DNA from 2 places in the Kitasatospora sp. NPDC004615 genome. Region 2 is predicted to be linked to the other one. Evidence: riboswitches for the same ligand, from Rfam matches in the RefSeq annotation. Region 2 holds a riboswitch; the other holds the start of a gene.

Region 1 (7,394 bases), on a different contig from region 2:
CCGCCGCGCTGCACCCACTGCGTCTGGGTGGAGCCGATCAGCAGCAGGGTGCGCATGTCGACCTCGGCGGGGTCGAGTTCGGCCAGCGCGACGGTGCGCACCCGCTCGGTGGGGCCACCCACGTCCCGGGCCATCACCACCGGCGTCGCCGGGTCGCGGTACTCCAGCAGCAGATCACGCGCCGAACCCACCTGCGTGGTACGGGACTTGGACCCGGGGTTGTACAGCGCGAGCACCAGGTCGGCCTCGGCCGCGGCACGCAGCCGGCGGGCGATCACCTCCCAGGGCTTGAGCCGGTCGGAGAGCGAGATCACCGCGTAGTCGTGGCCGAGCGGCGCACCGGCACGGGACGCGGCGGCGTGCGCGGCCGTCATCCCGGGCAGCACGCGCACGGCGACGTCCCGGTACGGGTCCTGGCAAGCGGCCTCCAGCACGGCGGTGGCCATCGCGAACACACCCGGGTCGCCCGACGAGACGACCGCGACCCGGCGGCCGCGACGCGCCAACTCCAGGGCGAATTCGGCCCGCACACCCTCGACCTTGTTGTCGGACCCATGCCGTACCTGCCCCGCCCGGACCGGCACCCGGTCCAGGTACGTGGTGTAGCCGACCAGGTCCGTCGCGTTGGCGAGCGCCCCACGCGCCTCGGGCGTCAGCCACAGCGGCCCCGCCGGGCCGGTCCCGACCACCACGACCTCACCCAACGCCGGTTCGCCGTCGGGGAGTTCCCCTCCCTCTACCGCCAGCGCCTCGAAGGGCTTGCCCTCGGAGTCGAGGGCGGCGACCCGGCTGGGCAGGACGGCGACCGAGAAGTACGGCACGCTGTCGGCCTCGATCTCGGCGAGCCGGCCGGTGCGCTCACCTTCCATGGTGGCGCGCTCGACATACCGCGCCTCGTCCAGCCGCCCGGCCCGCTCCAGGGCGCGGCGCACGGCGGGGAAGGTGCGGCCGAGTTTCATGATGACGGCCGAGTCGGTGGCGGCGAGGCGCGCCGTCAACTCCTCCTCCGGCAGGGTGCCCGGGATGACCGTCAGGACCTCTTCGGCCTCCACCAGCGGGGCGCCGAGGCGAGCGGCGGCAGCGCTGATGGAGGTGACGCCCGGCACCACCTCGGTGGGGTAGCGGTGCGCGAGGCGCTTGTGCATGTGCTGGTAGGAACCGTAGAACAGCGGGTCGCCCTCGGCGAGGACGACCACCATCCGCCCGGCGTCGAGGTGCGCGGCGAGCCGGTCGGACGCCTCCTGGTAGAAGTCGTCCAACGCACCCCGATATCCGCCCGGGTGGTCGGTGGTCTCCACGGTGACGGGGTACATCAGCTGCTCTTCTATCTGACCACCCGTCAGATAGCGCTCCGCGATGGCCCGGGCGTGCGAACGTCCGTGCCGCGCACAGTGGTAGGCGATGACGTCGGCCCGGCCGATGAGTTCGGCGGCGCGCACCGTGATCAGCGACGGATCACCCGGCCCGACACCGACGCCGTACAGCCGCCCGGCCGCCGACTCCCCGGCCCCGTCGATTTCCTGACGCTCAGTCATTCCTGTTCGCTCGCAATCGCGTTGATCGCGGCAGCGGCGATCGCGCTGCCGCCCCGGCGGCCCCGGACCACCAGGTGTTCCAGTGCGGCCGGGTGTTCGGCCAGGGCCTGCTTGGACTCGGCGGCGCCGATGAACCCGACCGGGACGCCGATCACGGCGGCGGGCCGGGGCGCGCCGGCCTCGATCAGCTCCAGCAGCCGGAACAGCGAGGTCGGCGCGTTGCCGACGGCAACCACGGCGCCCTCCAACCGGGGCAGCCAGAGTTCCATCGCGGCGGCACTGCGGGTGGTGCCCATGGCGCGGGCGAGTTCGGGCACCGACGGGTCGGTGAGGGTGCAGATCACCTCGTTGTCGGCGGGCAGCCGCTTGCGGGTCACGCCACTGGCAACCATGTTGACGTCACAGAGGATCGGCGCCCCGGCATGCAGGGCGCGCCGGGCGTCGGCGACCACGTTCGGCGACCACAGCAGGTCCTCGACCAGGTCGGTCATGCCGCAGGCATGAATCATCCGCACCGCGACCTGGGCCACGTCGGCAGGCAGCGCGGCGAGGTCGGCCTCGGCGCGGATGGTGGCGAAGGACTGGCGGTAGATGGATGCGCCGTCCTTCTCGTAGTCGATCATTCGGTCCTCCGCCATTCGGCATTGCGCGCCTCGGCGACTGCCTCGGCGATGTCGTTCTCGGCGCTGTTGCGCTCGGTGCTGTCGTTCTCGGCGCTGTGGTTCTCGGCGCTGTTGCGCCCGGCGCCGTTCTGCCCGGTGCCGTTCTGCCCGGTGCCGTTCTGCCCGGTGCCGTTCTGCCCGGTTCTGTCGTTTTGGGTTCTGTTTTTGTCGCCGGTGTTGCAGCCCGCCGAGTTGATCCCTGCACGGATTATCTCCGCATAGATGTTCTCCTCGGCGCCACCCCCCGCGACCCCCCTCCCACCGGACCCGATACCCGCACGGACAATCTCGGCGCCGCCACCCCCCGCACCCCGACCGACCTCGCGGGCCCGCCCGTCCACGGCGACCCGGTATCCGGTCGCGGTGGCCAGCACGTCGACCCAGCGACCGGCCGGGTGTCCGCAGCGCCGTTCGCACCCGGACCAGTGGACGGGCAGCCCCACAGCAGGAACGGCGGCTATCGCGCGCACGGCCTGCGCACGAACGTCGGCAAGCGCTTTCCCGCAACCGGGCAGACCGGTGCAGGCGCTGACGCCCTCCCAGGGGCCGCCGGACTCGACCCGGAAGCCCGCGTCGGCGAGGCGTGGCAACCAGTCGGCACCGGCTCCGGGCACCACGACGCCCCGCCACGGCGTGAGCCGCACGCTCGCGCCGCCGCCGCCGCTCGCGTCGCCGCCGCACCCCTCCCCTCCCGACGCCAGCGCGTCCGCCAGCAGTCGCCACTGCGCACTGGTCGCACGGCCGAACCGCAGCCCGACCGACACCCCGCCACCGCCACCACCACCGCCACCACCGCCACCGCCACCGCCACCGCCACCACCACCGCCACCACCGCCACCGCCACCGCCACCGCCGGGGATCGCACCCAGCACCGGTCGCTCCCCCGTGAATCGCGGCAGCGGCACGTCGCCGGCGGGCAGTTCGGACTGCACTTCGCGCAGGTGCCAGGCACGGCCGGCGGCCAGGTCGAGGAAGTGGCGGGCGGCGTCGAGGGCGGCGGGGACGGGGTGGTCGACGGTGGAGGCGTGGTCGGCGCGGCCGAGGCGCAGCAGGGCGCGGCCGTCGCCTATTGCGATCAAGGTCACATCGGCGTCAAGGGCGGCGGTGTCGCCGCGGCCGTCGTCGAGGGCGAACAGGAACTTGCCGGAGAGTCGGGCGGCCCAGGGTGCGGCGCACAGGGCGGCGTCCAACTCTCGCACCCAGTACGGGAGATCGACGCCCTGGGCGCCGCGGCCGTCGAGGCCGGCGAGCGGGGAGGCGGCGATGTTGCGGACGCGTTCGTGGGTGTCGGAGGGCAACAGGCCGACGGAGCGGAGCCGTTCGGCGAGGTCGGTGGCGCACTGTTCGCGCAGGCCGCGCAGCTGGAGGTTGCCGCGGGAGGTGATCTCGACTTCGCCGTCGCCCAGCGCGTCGGCCGCGTCGGCCAGGGCGAGTAGCTGATGGTACGTCAAGTACCCGCCGGGGAGGCGGAGTCGTGCGAGTTGGCCGTCCTCGGCGGGGTGCAGGCGGAGCGCGCCGGGGCAGGCGTCGGCGCGGCCTCGGTCGGGCCCGACGAAGGGTGCCGCAAGGGCGTCGGGTGTGGGTGGCATGGCGGCGAGCATACCCATGGCCGCGATTCGCGCCACCGCCCCGACCACCACCCCGACCACCGCCCCGACCAGCAGCCCGGCCACCAGCCCGGCCACCACCCGAGTGGCAGCCCCAACCGTCGCCCGGAGCTCGCCCGGAGCTCGCCCGAAGGTCCCGCGCCAGGGTCAAATCCCCAGGTCGGCACGGGTTCCCGGGGGCGGAACCGGTGGGGCGTCGCAGGTCACACTCCCGCCGACGGGCCATCAACCCGTACGATGCTGGGCGGGCACCTCTCGGGGTGTCCGCTGCCAGCGACGGCACAGCGGAGGAAGTCCGGTGAGAATCCGGTGCGGTCCCGCCACTGTGACCGCGGCTCAGTGAGCCGTGGGAGCCAGGAACTCCGGCCGTCCTCCACTGCCCGGGGCGAGGACCCCGAGGAAGGTCCGTGCCATGCGCTGCCGCATGCCCGCATCCCGGCGGGTGCCTGTGGGCTCTGTCCCCACCTGGGCATCCACCGGGCCGTCGTCCGTTGCGACGTCCCCCGGGCCGTCCGTTGCGACGTCCACCGGGCTGTCCATCGCGCCGCCCGTCGGACCGTTCCGCGTCCTCGATCGCACCTGTGCTCCCACCACCGGGTTGACCGGGTTGACCGGGTTGTCCGCGCTGTTCGAGATGCCCGGGAGGGCTTTCGCATGATCCTGTTGCTGTCCACGTCGGACACGGACCTGCTGAGTGCCCGGGCGTCGAGCGGGCCGGTGCGGTTCCGTTGGGGCAATCCGGCACGCCTGGATCCCGCCGAGCTGCCTGCCCTGCTGGAGGGTGCGGAGCTGGTGGTGGTGCGGCTGCTGGGTGGGCGTCGGGCCTGGCAGGAGGGGCTGGACGTGCTGCTCGCGGGGCCGCGTCCGGTGGTGGTGCTGACGGGTGAGCAGGCGCCGGACGCGCAGTTGATGGAGTTGTCGACGGTGCCGGCGGGCATCGCGGCGGAGGCGCACGCGTACTTGGCGCACGGTGGTCCGGAGAACCTGGCGGAGCTGGGTGCGTTCCTGTCGGACACGGTGCTGCTGACAGGTCACGGGTTCGCGCCGCCGGCCTCGGCCCCGTCCTGGGGTCCGCTGGAGCGCACCGCCCGCACCTCGGAGGGCCCTTCCGTCGCGGTGCTGTACTACCGGGCGCACCACATGAGCGGCAACACGGCGTTCGTGGAGACGCTCTGCCGGGCGATCGAGGACGAGGGTGCGCAGGCCCGCGCGTACTTCTGCGCGTCGCTGCGCGGTGCGGAGCCGGAGCTGCTGGCGGAGCTGGGCGCGGCCGACGTGATCGTGACGACGGTGCTGGCGGCGGGCGGCACCCGGCCGGCCGACGCGCAGGCGGGTGGGGACGAAGAGGCTTGGGACGCCGGGGAGTTGGCGGCGTTGGACCGGCCGATCCTGCAGGCGCTTTGCCTGACCTGGTCGCGGGCGCAGTGGGCGGGCAGTGACGACGGGCTGTCTCCGTTGGACACGGCGACGCAGGTGGCGGTGCCGGAGTTCGACGGTCGGCTGATCACTGTTCCGTTCTCGTTCAAGGAGGTCGACGAGGACGGGCTTACGGTGTACGCAGCGGACCCGGAGCGTGCGTCGCGGGTCGCCGGGATCGCGGTGCGGCATGCGCGGCTGCGGCACACTCCGGCGTCCGAGCGGCGCCTCGCCCTCGTTCTGTCCGCTTATCCGACCAAGCATGCGCGGGTCGGCAACGCGGTCGGCCTGGACACCCCGGCCTCGGCGATCCGGCTGTTGGAGCGGCTGCGCGCGGAGGGCATGGACCTGGGCGACAGCCTGCCGGGTCTGGACACCGGGACCGGGCACGGCCACGACGGCGACGCGCTGATCCACGCGCTGATCGAGGCGGGCGGCTACGACCAGGCGTGGCTGACGGAGGACCAGCTGTCCCGCAACCCGGTGCGCATCCCGGCCGCCGACTACCGGCGTTGGTACGCCACGCTCCCGGCGGCGCTGCGCGAGCAGGTGAAGGAGCACTGGGGTCCGGCGCCGGGCGAGCTGTATGTCGACCGGTCGCAGAACCCGGACGGCGACATCGTGCTGGCGGGTCTCCGGTCGGGCAATCTGCTGGTGCTGATCCAGCCGCCGCGCGGGTTCGGCGAGAACCCGGTGGCGATCTACCACGACCCGGATCTGCCGCCGAGCCACCACTACTTGGCGGCGTACCGCTGGATCGCGGCGGCGCAGCAGGACGGCGGGTTCGGTGCGCACGCGGTGGTGCACCTGGGCAAGCACGGCAATCTGGAGTGGTTGCCGGGCAAGACGGCGGCACTGTCGGCGGAGTGCGGTCCGGACGCCGCCCTGGGCGATCTGCCGCTCGTGTACCCGTTCCTGGTGAACGATCCGGGTGAGGGTACGCAGGCGAAGCGCCGGGCGCACGCGACGCTGGTCGATCACCTGGTGCCGCCGATGGCGCGGGCCGATTCGTACGGTGACATCGCGCGTCTTGAGCAACTGCTGGACGAGCATTCGAACATCGCGGCGATGGACCCGGCGAAGCTGCCGGCGATCCGGGCGCAGATCTGGACGTTGATCCAGGCCGCGAAGCTGGACCACGACCTGGGGTTGGCGGAGCGGCCGGAGGACGACGGCTTCGACGACTTCCTGCTGCACGTGGACGGTTGGCTGTGCGAGGTGAAGGACGCGCAGATCCGTGACGGTCTGCACGTGCTCGGCCAGGCTCCGCGCGGTACTGACCGGGTCAACATCGTGCTGGCGATCCTGCGGGCGCGGCAGATCTGGGGCGGCGTGCGTGCGCTGCCGGGTCTGCGGGAGGCGCTCGGTCTGGACGAGGCAGCACTGACGCTGGGGGCGACGGACGCGGCCGAGGCGCAGGCGCGGGCGCTGGTGGAGGCGATGGAGGCGGAGGACTGGAACCCGGCGGCGGTCGCGAAGGTCGCGGCAGGCCTGCCGCCGGCCGTCTCCGAGGTGCTGGCGTTCGCGGCGGCGCAGCTGGTGCCCCGACTCGCCGCGACCACGGACGAGTTGGACGCGGTGCTGCACGCGCTGCAGGGCGGGTTCGTTCCGGCGGGGCCGTCGGGGTCGCCGTTGCGCGGGCTGGTCAATGTGCTGCCGACGGGGCGGAACTTCTACTCGGTGGACCCGAAGGCGGTGCCGAGCCGGCTCGCCTGGGAGACCGGGCAAGCGCTTTCCGCCTCCCTGATCGAACGCTACCGGGCCGACAACGACGGGCAGTTCCCGCCGTCGGTGGGCCTTTCGCTGTGGGGCACCTCGGCGATGCGCACGGCCGGTGACGACATCGCCGAGGCACTGGCGCTGCTCGGCGTCCGCCCGGTGTGGGACGACGCCTCGCGCCGGGTGACGGGTCTGGAGGCGATTCCGCTCGCCGAGTTGGGCCGTCCCCGGATCGATGTGACGCTGCGCATTTCGGGGTTCTTCCGCGACGCGTTCCCGCACGTGGTGGCGCTGTTGGACGACGCGGTGCGGCTGGCGGCCGGCCAGGAGGAGCCCGCCGAGCAGAACTTCGTCCGGGCGCACGTGCAGGCGGACCTGGCCGAGCACGGTGACGAACGCCGGGCCACCGTCCGGGTGTTCGGCTCGCGTCCGGGCACCTACGGCGCGGGTCTGCT
Region 2 (7,394 bases):
GCCTCGTTGCGCTGGCCTCGCTGCGCTGGCTTCGGTGGCGCGGGCTTCGGTGGCGCTGGCCTCGCTGCGCGGGTCTTTGTCATGTGGGTTTCCACTGGGAGAGCTTCGTTGTGCGGGCTTCGGGTGTATGCGCCTCCACTGCGTGGGGTTTCGCTGTACGGGCTTTCGCTGCGCAGGTTCGCCTTGTGCGGGCGTCCGCCGCAGGCTTGGTGTCGTTCTGGCCCGTGGTGGGGGTGGACCTTTGGCTCTGCCGGGGTGTCGGTGGGGGCGGGGAGAATGGGGGTGTTGGACGGGAACGAATGTGGAGGTGGCGCGGGTGCCCGAGGGGCATGTGGTGCATCGGTTGGCCGGGTTGAACGGGGAGCTGTTCGGGGGGCGGGCGGTGCGGGTTTCGTCGCCGCAGGGGCGCTTCGTGGAGGGGGCGGGGCTGCTGGACGGGCGGGTGTTGGAGGTTGCGGAGGCGCACGGGAAGCATCTGTTCCTGGGGTTCGGCGACGACTGGCTGCATGTGCATCTCGGGTTGTACGGGAAGTACGAGTTCGGGGTGGGGGAGGCTCCGGAGCCGGTCGGGCAGGTGCGGTTGCGGATGGAGAACGGGAGTGGGTACGCGGATCTGCGGGGGCCGACGGCGTGCGAGGTGCTGACGCCGGGGGAGAAGGCGGCGGTGCATCGCAGGCTGGGGCCGGATCCGTTGCGGCCGGGGGAGGTGGGGGATGCGGCGTGGCAGCGGATCTCGCGGAGCGGGACGACGGTGGCCGCGTTGCTGATGGATCAGAAGGTGCTGGCGGGTGTCGGCAACGTGTATCGCGCGGAGGTGCTGTTCCGGTTGGGGATCAGTCCGCACCGGGCGGGGCGGGATCTGAGCCGGGCCGAGTGGGACGCGATCTGGGCGGATCTGGTGGCGCTGATGCATGACGGTGTCGCGGCGGGGCGGATCGACACCGTGCGGCCGGAGCACACGCCGGAGGCGATGGGGCGTCCGCCGCGGGTGGACGACCACGGTGGTGAGGTGTACGTGTACCGGCGGCAGGATCAGCCGTGTCTGGTGTGTGAAACCCCGGTGCGGACCGAGGAGTTGGCGGCCCGGAACCTGTTCTGGTGTCCGCGCTGCCAGCAGGCATGACGGGTCGTCATCACGGAGGGTAGTGGGGAAGCCTTGACGGAAGGTTGACCGGCCCTTGGGCGAGGGGTTCGGGGCGCGCTCCTATTGTCGGGTCCATGCCCGTGCAACCGTTCCAGGGCCCGCGCCCGACTCCGGCCCTTCCGGTCCTCCCGTACCGCAAGCCCACCAAGGGGCGTGACTACTGGGTGCTGGACGATGTCCTGCCGGATCCGGATGCGGTGCGGGCCCGGCATCTGGCGCGTACCGACTGGGACGAGGGGTATCCGCACAGGCCGGAGCCCTGGCCGGGGTTGCGGGCGATGCCCGGGCTGGAGCCGGAGGAGTTGGCGCACGTCGAGAAGCTGGTGCGGGAGACCGTGCAGGTGCCGCGGATCTGGGCGTTGAGCGAGGCCGAGGGCGGCACGTTCAACCACAACTGCGTGCAGGTGGTGGGGGAGGGGGAGTGCGAGCCGCGGCCGCACACCGATTCGCGGTCGCTGTGCCGGTACGCCGCCGTGCTGTACCTCAACCCGAACGTGCCGAAGCGGTGCGGGACGAGCTTCTACCGGCAGAGCCTGCCGGGGGGCCGGCTCGGCGGGAACACCGTGGTCGCCCCGCACAACAATCTGGTGGACGCGCTGGGCACCCGTTTCGTCCCGCCGGACTCGTTCACCGAGGATCTGGCCGTTCCGCACCGCTACAACCGGCTGCTGCTGTACACCGCCAACCTGATGCACACCGCGACCGAGTACTACGGCTCCACCCTGGACGAGAAGCGGATGACCTGCGTGTTCTTCTGGATGGCGTGACGCGCCGTCAGCCCGCCGGGCGGGCGTGATCTTCGACACCTGCGCGGTGTGACGCTCTTGCCGCCGCGTGGTGGCCGGATCTACGGTGGGCGGGCCGTGGTGTTCGGGAAGCCGGTGCACTGTGCTCGTCACAGGAGTCCGGAGCGGCCCTCGCCACTGTGATCGGGGAGTCGTCGGCTCCCACCTCGTGCCACTGGCCGCTCGCGGCCGGGAAGGCCGGGCGCCGACGCCGAACACCCCGTCAGCCAGGAGACCGGCCACGGCATCTCACGAAGTGATCCACGAGGTGCTGGAGCGTGATGCGCGGATGACCGCGTCCGATTCGACCATGCCCGGAAACGTCCCGGGCTCCCCTCTTCCTGCTTTCCGCTGGCGGCGCGAGGACACCTTGCGCACCGCCGGCCTGATGGCGGTGATCCTGGCCCTGCACGTGGCGGCGTTCGGGACGCTGCTGTTCCTGGTGGTGCCGGAGAAGTACCAGGTGGGTACCCAGGTGTTCGGCGTGGGCCTGGGCATCACGGCCTACACGCTGGGCATGCGGCACGCCTTCGACGCCGACCACATCGCGGTGATCGACAACACCACCCGCAAGCTGATGGCGGACGGCCGCCGGCCGGTCTCGGTGGGCTTCTGGTTCGCGCTCGGGCACTCCTCGATGGTGGTGCTGATGGCTGCGCTGGTGGCCGGCGGGGCGGCGCTGGCGGGCACCCTGATGGACGAGGGTTCGACGACCCATCAGGTGCTGGGCACCATCGGCACCACCGCGTCGGGGGCGTTCCTGTACCTGATCGCGGCGCTCAACCTGGTGGCGCTGCTGGGCATCCTGCGGGTGTTCCGGGCGATGCGGGCCGGTGAGTACGACGAGGCCGAGCTGGAGAAGCACCTGGACTCGCGGGGCTTCCTGGCCCGGATCCTGGGCCGGGCGACCCGTTCGATCACCCGGCCCGGGCAGATGTTCCCGGTGGGCATGGTGCTGGGCCTGGGCTTCGACACCGCGACCGAGGTGACTCTGATGGTGATGGCGGGTTCGGGTGCGGCGTCCGGCCTGCCCTGGTACGCGATCGTCTGCCTGCCGCTGCTGTTCGCGGCCGGGATGAGCCTGTTCGACACGCTGGACGGCACGTTCATGAACTTCGCCTACCAGTGGGCGTTCTCCAACCCGGTCCGCAAGGTGTACTACAACCTGACCATTACGGGGCTGTCGATCGCGGTGGCCTTCGTGATCGGCACCATCGAGCTGGTCGCGGTGCTGCACGACAAGTTCGGCCTGGACGATCCGGTGTCCGGCTGGATCGCCGGACTCGGTCTGGAAAACGTCGGCTTCGTGATCGTCGGCCTGTTCGTGGTGGTCTGGGCGGCGGCGATCGGCTACTGGCGGATCGCCCGGCGGTCCAAGGCCTTCGCGGGGGCAGGGGCCTGAGAACGCGCGGCCTGACGGGAAGTCAACCTGCGGCCAGGATCAGCGTTCCGGCGACGGCCAGTCCGGCGCCGACCACCTGGACCCGCAGCAGCCGTTCCTTGAGCAGGCCGCGCGCCATCAGCGCCGTCACCACGGGGTAGAGCGAGGCCAGCACCGCCGCCACCGCGACCGAGCCCAGGTGGGTGGCGGCGGCGTACAGGCCGTTCGCGGCCACGTCGGCGACGCCGACGGCGGTCAGTGAGGGCAACGAACGGGCCGCGCCGCGCAGTTCGACCGGCTCCCGGCGGGCGGCGGCGGCCAGCATGCCGATGCCGACCACCGCGTTGGTCAGTCGTTGCACGCACAGCGTCAGCAGCAGTCCGCCGCCGGCGCTGGCATGCGCGATCAGGGCGAGCACCGCGCCGAACGCGAACGCGGCGGAGAGGGTGAGGACGAGGACCCGGCGGCTCACGGCCGGTCCGCCGCGCTGCGGGCCGCCGGCCAGCGCGACCCCGGCGATCGCCACCAGGATCCCCAACCCCTGGACGGCGCCCGGCCGTTCGCCGAGGAACAGGCCGACGCCGATCGGCACCAGCACGCCGACGGTGGCCAGCGGTGAGACCACGCCCATCGGCCCGAGCGCCAGTGCCTTGTAGAAGGCGAGCAGCGCGATCGGCCCGATCACGCCGGCCGCGACGGCGTACCAGAGCGCGGGGCCCGCGTCGGCCCAGCCGCCGGTGGCGGTGACGGCCAGGACGAGGACCAGGGCGGCGGCGGTCTGCGAGAGGACCACGACGCCGAGCGCGGGCAGGCGGCGGGTGATCGCCCCGCCGCCGTAGTCGGCGACGCCCCAGAGCAGGCTGGCGAGCAGCGCGAAGGCGGCGCTCATGAGGTCGTCGGGCGGTGAGCGGGGGGCAGCATGATGGACTCCGCAGTACAGTCGATGGATCTGTCGTGCTGCCGCAGCATAGTTCAACCCATTCAACCGACCCAACTAAAATATTGGACTCAGCGTGCCGGAACCCGATCTCGTCACCCAGGCCCTCGCCCGCAACCTCAAGCGGCTGCGCACCGAACGCGGCCACACCCTGGACGCCCTCGCGGCCCGCTCCGGCGTCAGCCGCGGCATGGTGGTCCAGATCGAGCAGGCCCGCACCAACCCCAGTGTCGGCACCGTGGTCCGGCTCGCCGACGCCCTCGGCGTCTCGATCGCCCGGCTGCTCGACTACGACGAGACCTCGGTGGTGCGGATCATCCCCGCCGAGGACGCCGTGCGGCTGTGGAGCGGCCCGGACGGCGGCAGTGGCGTCCTGCTGAACGGCATCGAGGCCCCCGGCCCGCTGGAGCTGTGGACCTGGCACCTGCGCCCCGGCGAGACCCACGCCTCGGACCCGCACCCGGCCGGCACCGTCGAGATCGCCCGGATCGACGAGGGCGAACTCACCCTCGTCCTCGACGGCCGCGCCCACCGCATCCCGGCCGGCTCCACCGCCTCCTACGAGGCCGGAACCGCCCACAGCTACCGCAACGAGGGCGCCGGCGACTGCCGGCTCACCCTGGTGGTCTCCGTACCCCCGCCGGCCGGCAAGTGAGCGAAGGGCCCCGGGAAGCTCCCGGGGCCCTTCGCCGCACGTCTGTCAGAGGCCGTACCTGCGCCGGTACAGCTCCACCCGGCCCGCGGTGTCCAGCAGGCGGGCCTTGCCGGTGTAGAACGGGTGGCTCGCGGAGGACGTCTCGACGTCCACCACCGGGTACGCCCGCCCGTCCGTCCACTCGACCGTCCGGCCGCTGGTGGCCGTGGATCGGGTCAGGAACGACAGGCCGCCCGTCTTGTCCCGGAACACCACCGGACGGTACTCGGGGTGCACTCCCTGCTTCATCTGCTCCTCCTTCGCCAAGCCTTCAACAGCCTTCGAACGCCCTCAACTGCCCTGTGGTCAGCGGGTTTCGCGGAACTCCACGTGCCGCCCGGCCACCGGGTCGAACTTCCGCAGGACGATCCGGTCGGGGTTGTTCCGCCGGTTCTTGCGGGTCACGTAGCTGAAGCCCGTGCCCGCCGCCGACCGGAGCGTGATCACCGGTCGCAGCTCGCTGCGCGCCATCTCGAACCTCCACTCTCGGCAACGATTGCCGTTTTCATGTGGCCACAACACGCCCCTGCCCCGCCGCATTCCCGCCCCGATCGGGCCCGTTCCGACGGGCGGCCCCCGGGCCCCGTTCGTAGGCTCGGAGACATGTCCGACGCGCACGCCGCCCGACGCGAACGCCTCCGCGAGTACTGCAGCGCCTCCGGAGCCGACGCCGCGCTGATCACGCGCGCCGCCAACGTCCGCTACCTCACCGGCTGCCCGCCGTGCGGCGCCGCGCTGCTGCTCACCCGCGAACGCGCGGTGCTGGCGCTGCCGCAGGACGTGCCGCCCGAGGAGTCGGTGGAGCGCGAGGTGGACGAGGAGGTCACCCGGCTGGCGGCGCCCGCCGAGACGGACGCCGCGGTGGCCGCCGCCGAGGCCGCCGCCCGGCTGCGGGTGCGGGACCTCGCCGTCGAGGAGCACGACCTGACGGTCGCCCGGCACCGCGCCATCGCCCGGCAGGTCGAGCCGGCCCGGCTGCTCGACCTGGACCGGGCGGTGGAGCGGCTGCGGGTGGTCAAGGACGAGCACGAGCTCGCCGACCTGCGGATCGCCGCCGAGATCGCCGACCAGGCGCTCGGCGAGCTGCTCGAATCGATCCTGGTCGGCCGCACCGAACGCCACCTGGCGATGGAGCTGGAGCGCCGGATGATCGACCACGGCGCCGACCGGGCCGCCTTCCCGGTCTCCGTCGGCACCGGCAGCCACTCCGGCCTGGAGCGCCACCAGCCCACCGACCGCCGGGTCGAGGAGGGCGACTTCCTCACCGTCGCGCTGGGCGCGCAGTACCGCGGCTACGGCATCTCCACCGCCCGCACCTTCGTGATCGGGGCCGCCCCCGCCGCCTGGCAGGTCGAGCTGCACCGCCTGGTGTTCCGCGCCCAGCGGGCCGGCCGGGAGGCGCTCGGGCCGGGCGTCGAGCAGCACGTCCCGGACGACGCGGCCCGCTCGATCCTGCAGGCCGCGGGCCACGCCGAGCACGCCGTCCACCCGCTCGGGCACGGCATCGGCCTGGAGATCAGGGAGGCGCCGCGCCTCGGGCCCGCCGACATGGGTAAACTGGACAATCGCGTGCCGGTCACCGTCGGTCCAGGAGTGCATCTCCCGGGCCGGGGCGGCGTCCGGATCGAGGACACGCTCGTGGTGCGGCCTCCCGAGGAGGGCGGGCCCGAGCTGCTCACCATCACCACCAAGGAGCTCCTCGCGCTGTAGCCCAACGGGCTCCGGCGGCGCACTGCTTGGTGTTCTTTGACAGCGGACATATCAGGAGTAAGTGCGCCCGTGGCTTCCACGAATGATCTCAAGAACGGCATGGTCCTCAAGCTGGACGGCGGCAAGCTCTGGTCCGTCGTCGAGTTCCAGCACGTCAAGCCCGGCAAGGGCCCGGCCTTCGTTCGCACCAAGCTGAAGGAGGTCCTCTCCGGCAAGGTCGTCGAGAAGACCTTCAACGCGGGCGTCAAGGTCGAGACCGCCAACGTCGACAAGCGGACGATGCAGTACTCGTACCGCGACGGCGAGACCTTCATCTTCATGGACATGGACACCTACGACCAGGTCCCGGTCGACGCCGCCACCGTCGGCGACGCCGCCAAGTACCTGCTCGAGGGCTTCGAGGCCCTGGTCGCGCAGAACGAGGGCGTCCCGCTGTACATCGAGCTCCCCGCCGCGGTCGAGCTGGTCATCTCCGAGACCGAGCCGGGCCTGCAGGGCGACCGCTCCACCGGTGGCACCAAGCCCGCCACCCTGGAGACCGGTGCCGAGATCCAGGTGCCGCTGTTCGTCACCACCGGCGAGAAGGTCAAGGTCGACACCCGCGACGGCAGCTACCTCGGCCGGGTCAAGTAATCGTGGCCTCTGCTCGCACCAAGGCCCGCACCCGGGCCTTTCAGATCCTGTTCGAGGCGGACCACCGCGGCGTGGCCCCCGAGCGGGTGCTCGCCGACTGGGTCGCGCGC

The links. Region 2 has a riboswitch for cobalamin ahead of ACFYS8_RS20365 (HoxN/HupN/NixA family nickel/cobalt transporter). Riboswitches for the same ligand answer to the same signal wherever they lie in the genome.
Region 1: it holds a riboswitch for cobalamin, as region 2 does, so the genes downstream of both, cobN (cobaltochelatase subunit CobN) here and ACFYS8_RS20365 (HoxN/HupN/NixA family nickel/cobalt transporter) in region 2, are expected to answer to the same signal.

What each region holds. Positions count from the first base shown of each region.
Region 1 is NZ_JBIALQ010000001.1:364,000-371,393, forward strand. It holds gene ACFYS8_RS01695 (precorrin-2 C(20)-methyltransferase) at 1-1,535, opposite strand, end outside; gene ACFYS8_RS01700 (precorrin-8X methylmutase) at 1,532-2,158, opposite strand; gene ACFYS8_RS01705 (hypothetical protein) at 2,155-3,882, opposite strand; cobalamin riboswitch at 4,046-4,184, shown strand; gene cobN (cobaltochelatase subunit CobN) at 4,459-7,394, shown strand, end outside.
Region 2 is NZ_JBIALQ010000005.1:525,510-532,903, reverse strand. It holds gene ACFYS8_RS20375 (Fpg/Nei family DNA glycosylase) at 317-1,123, shown strand; gene ACFYS8_RS20370 (DUF6445 family protein) at 1,219-1,911, shown strand; cobalamin riboswitch at 1,992-2,188, shown strand; gene ACFYS8_RS20365 (HoxN/HupN/NixA family nickel/cobalt transporter) at 2,219-3,331, shown strand; gene ACFYS8_RS20360 (EamA family transporter) at 3,354-4,199, opposite strand; gene ACFYS8_RS20355 (XRE family transcriptional regulator) at 4,324-4,902, shown strand; gene ACFYS8_RS20350 (type B 50S ribosomal protein L31) at 4,948-5,190, opposite strand; gene rpmG (50S ribosomal protein L33) at 5,248-5,412, opposite strand; gene ACFYS8_RS20340 (aminopeptidase P family protein) at 5,545-6,651, shown strand; gene efp (elongation factor P) at 6,721-7,284, shown strand; gene nusB (transcription antitermination factor NusB) at 7,287-7,394, shown strand, end outside.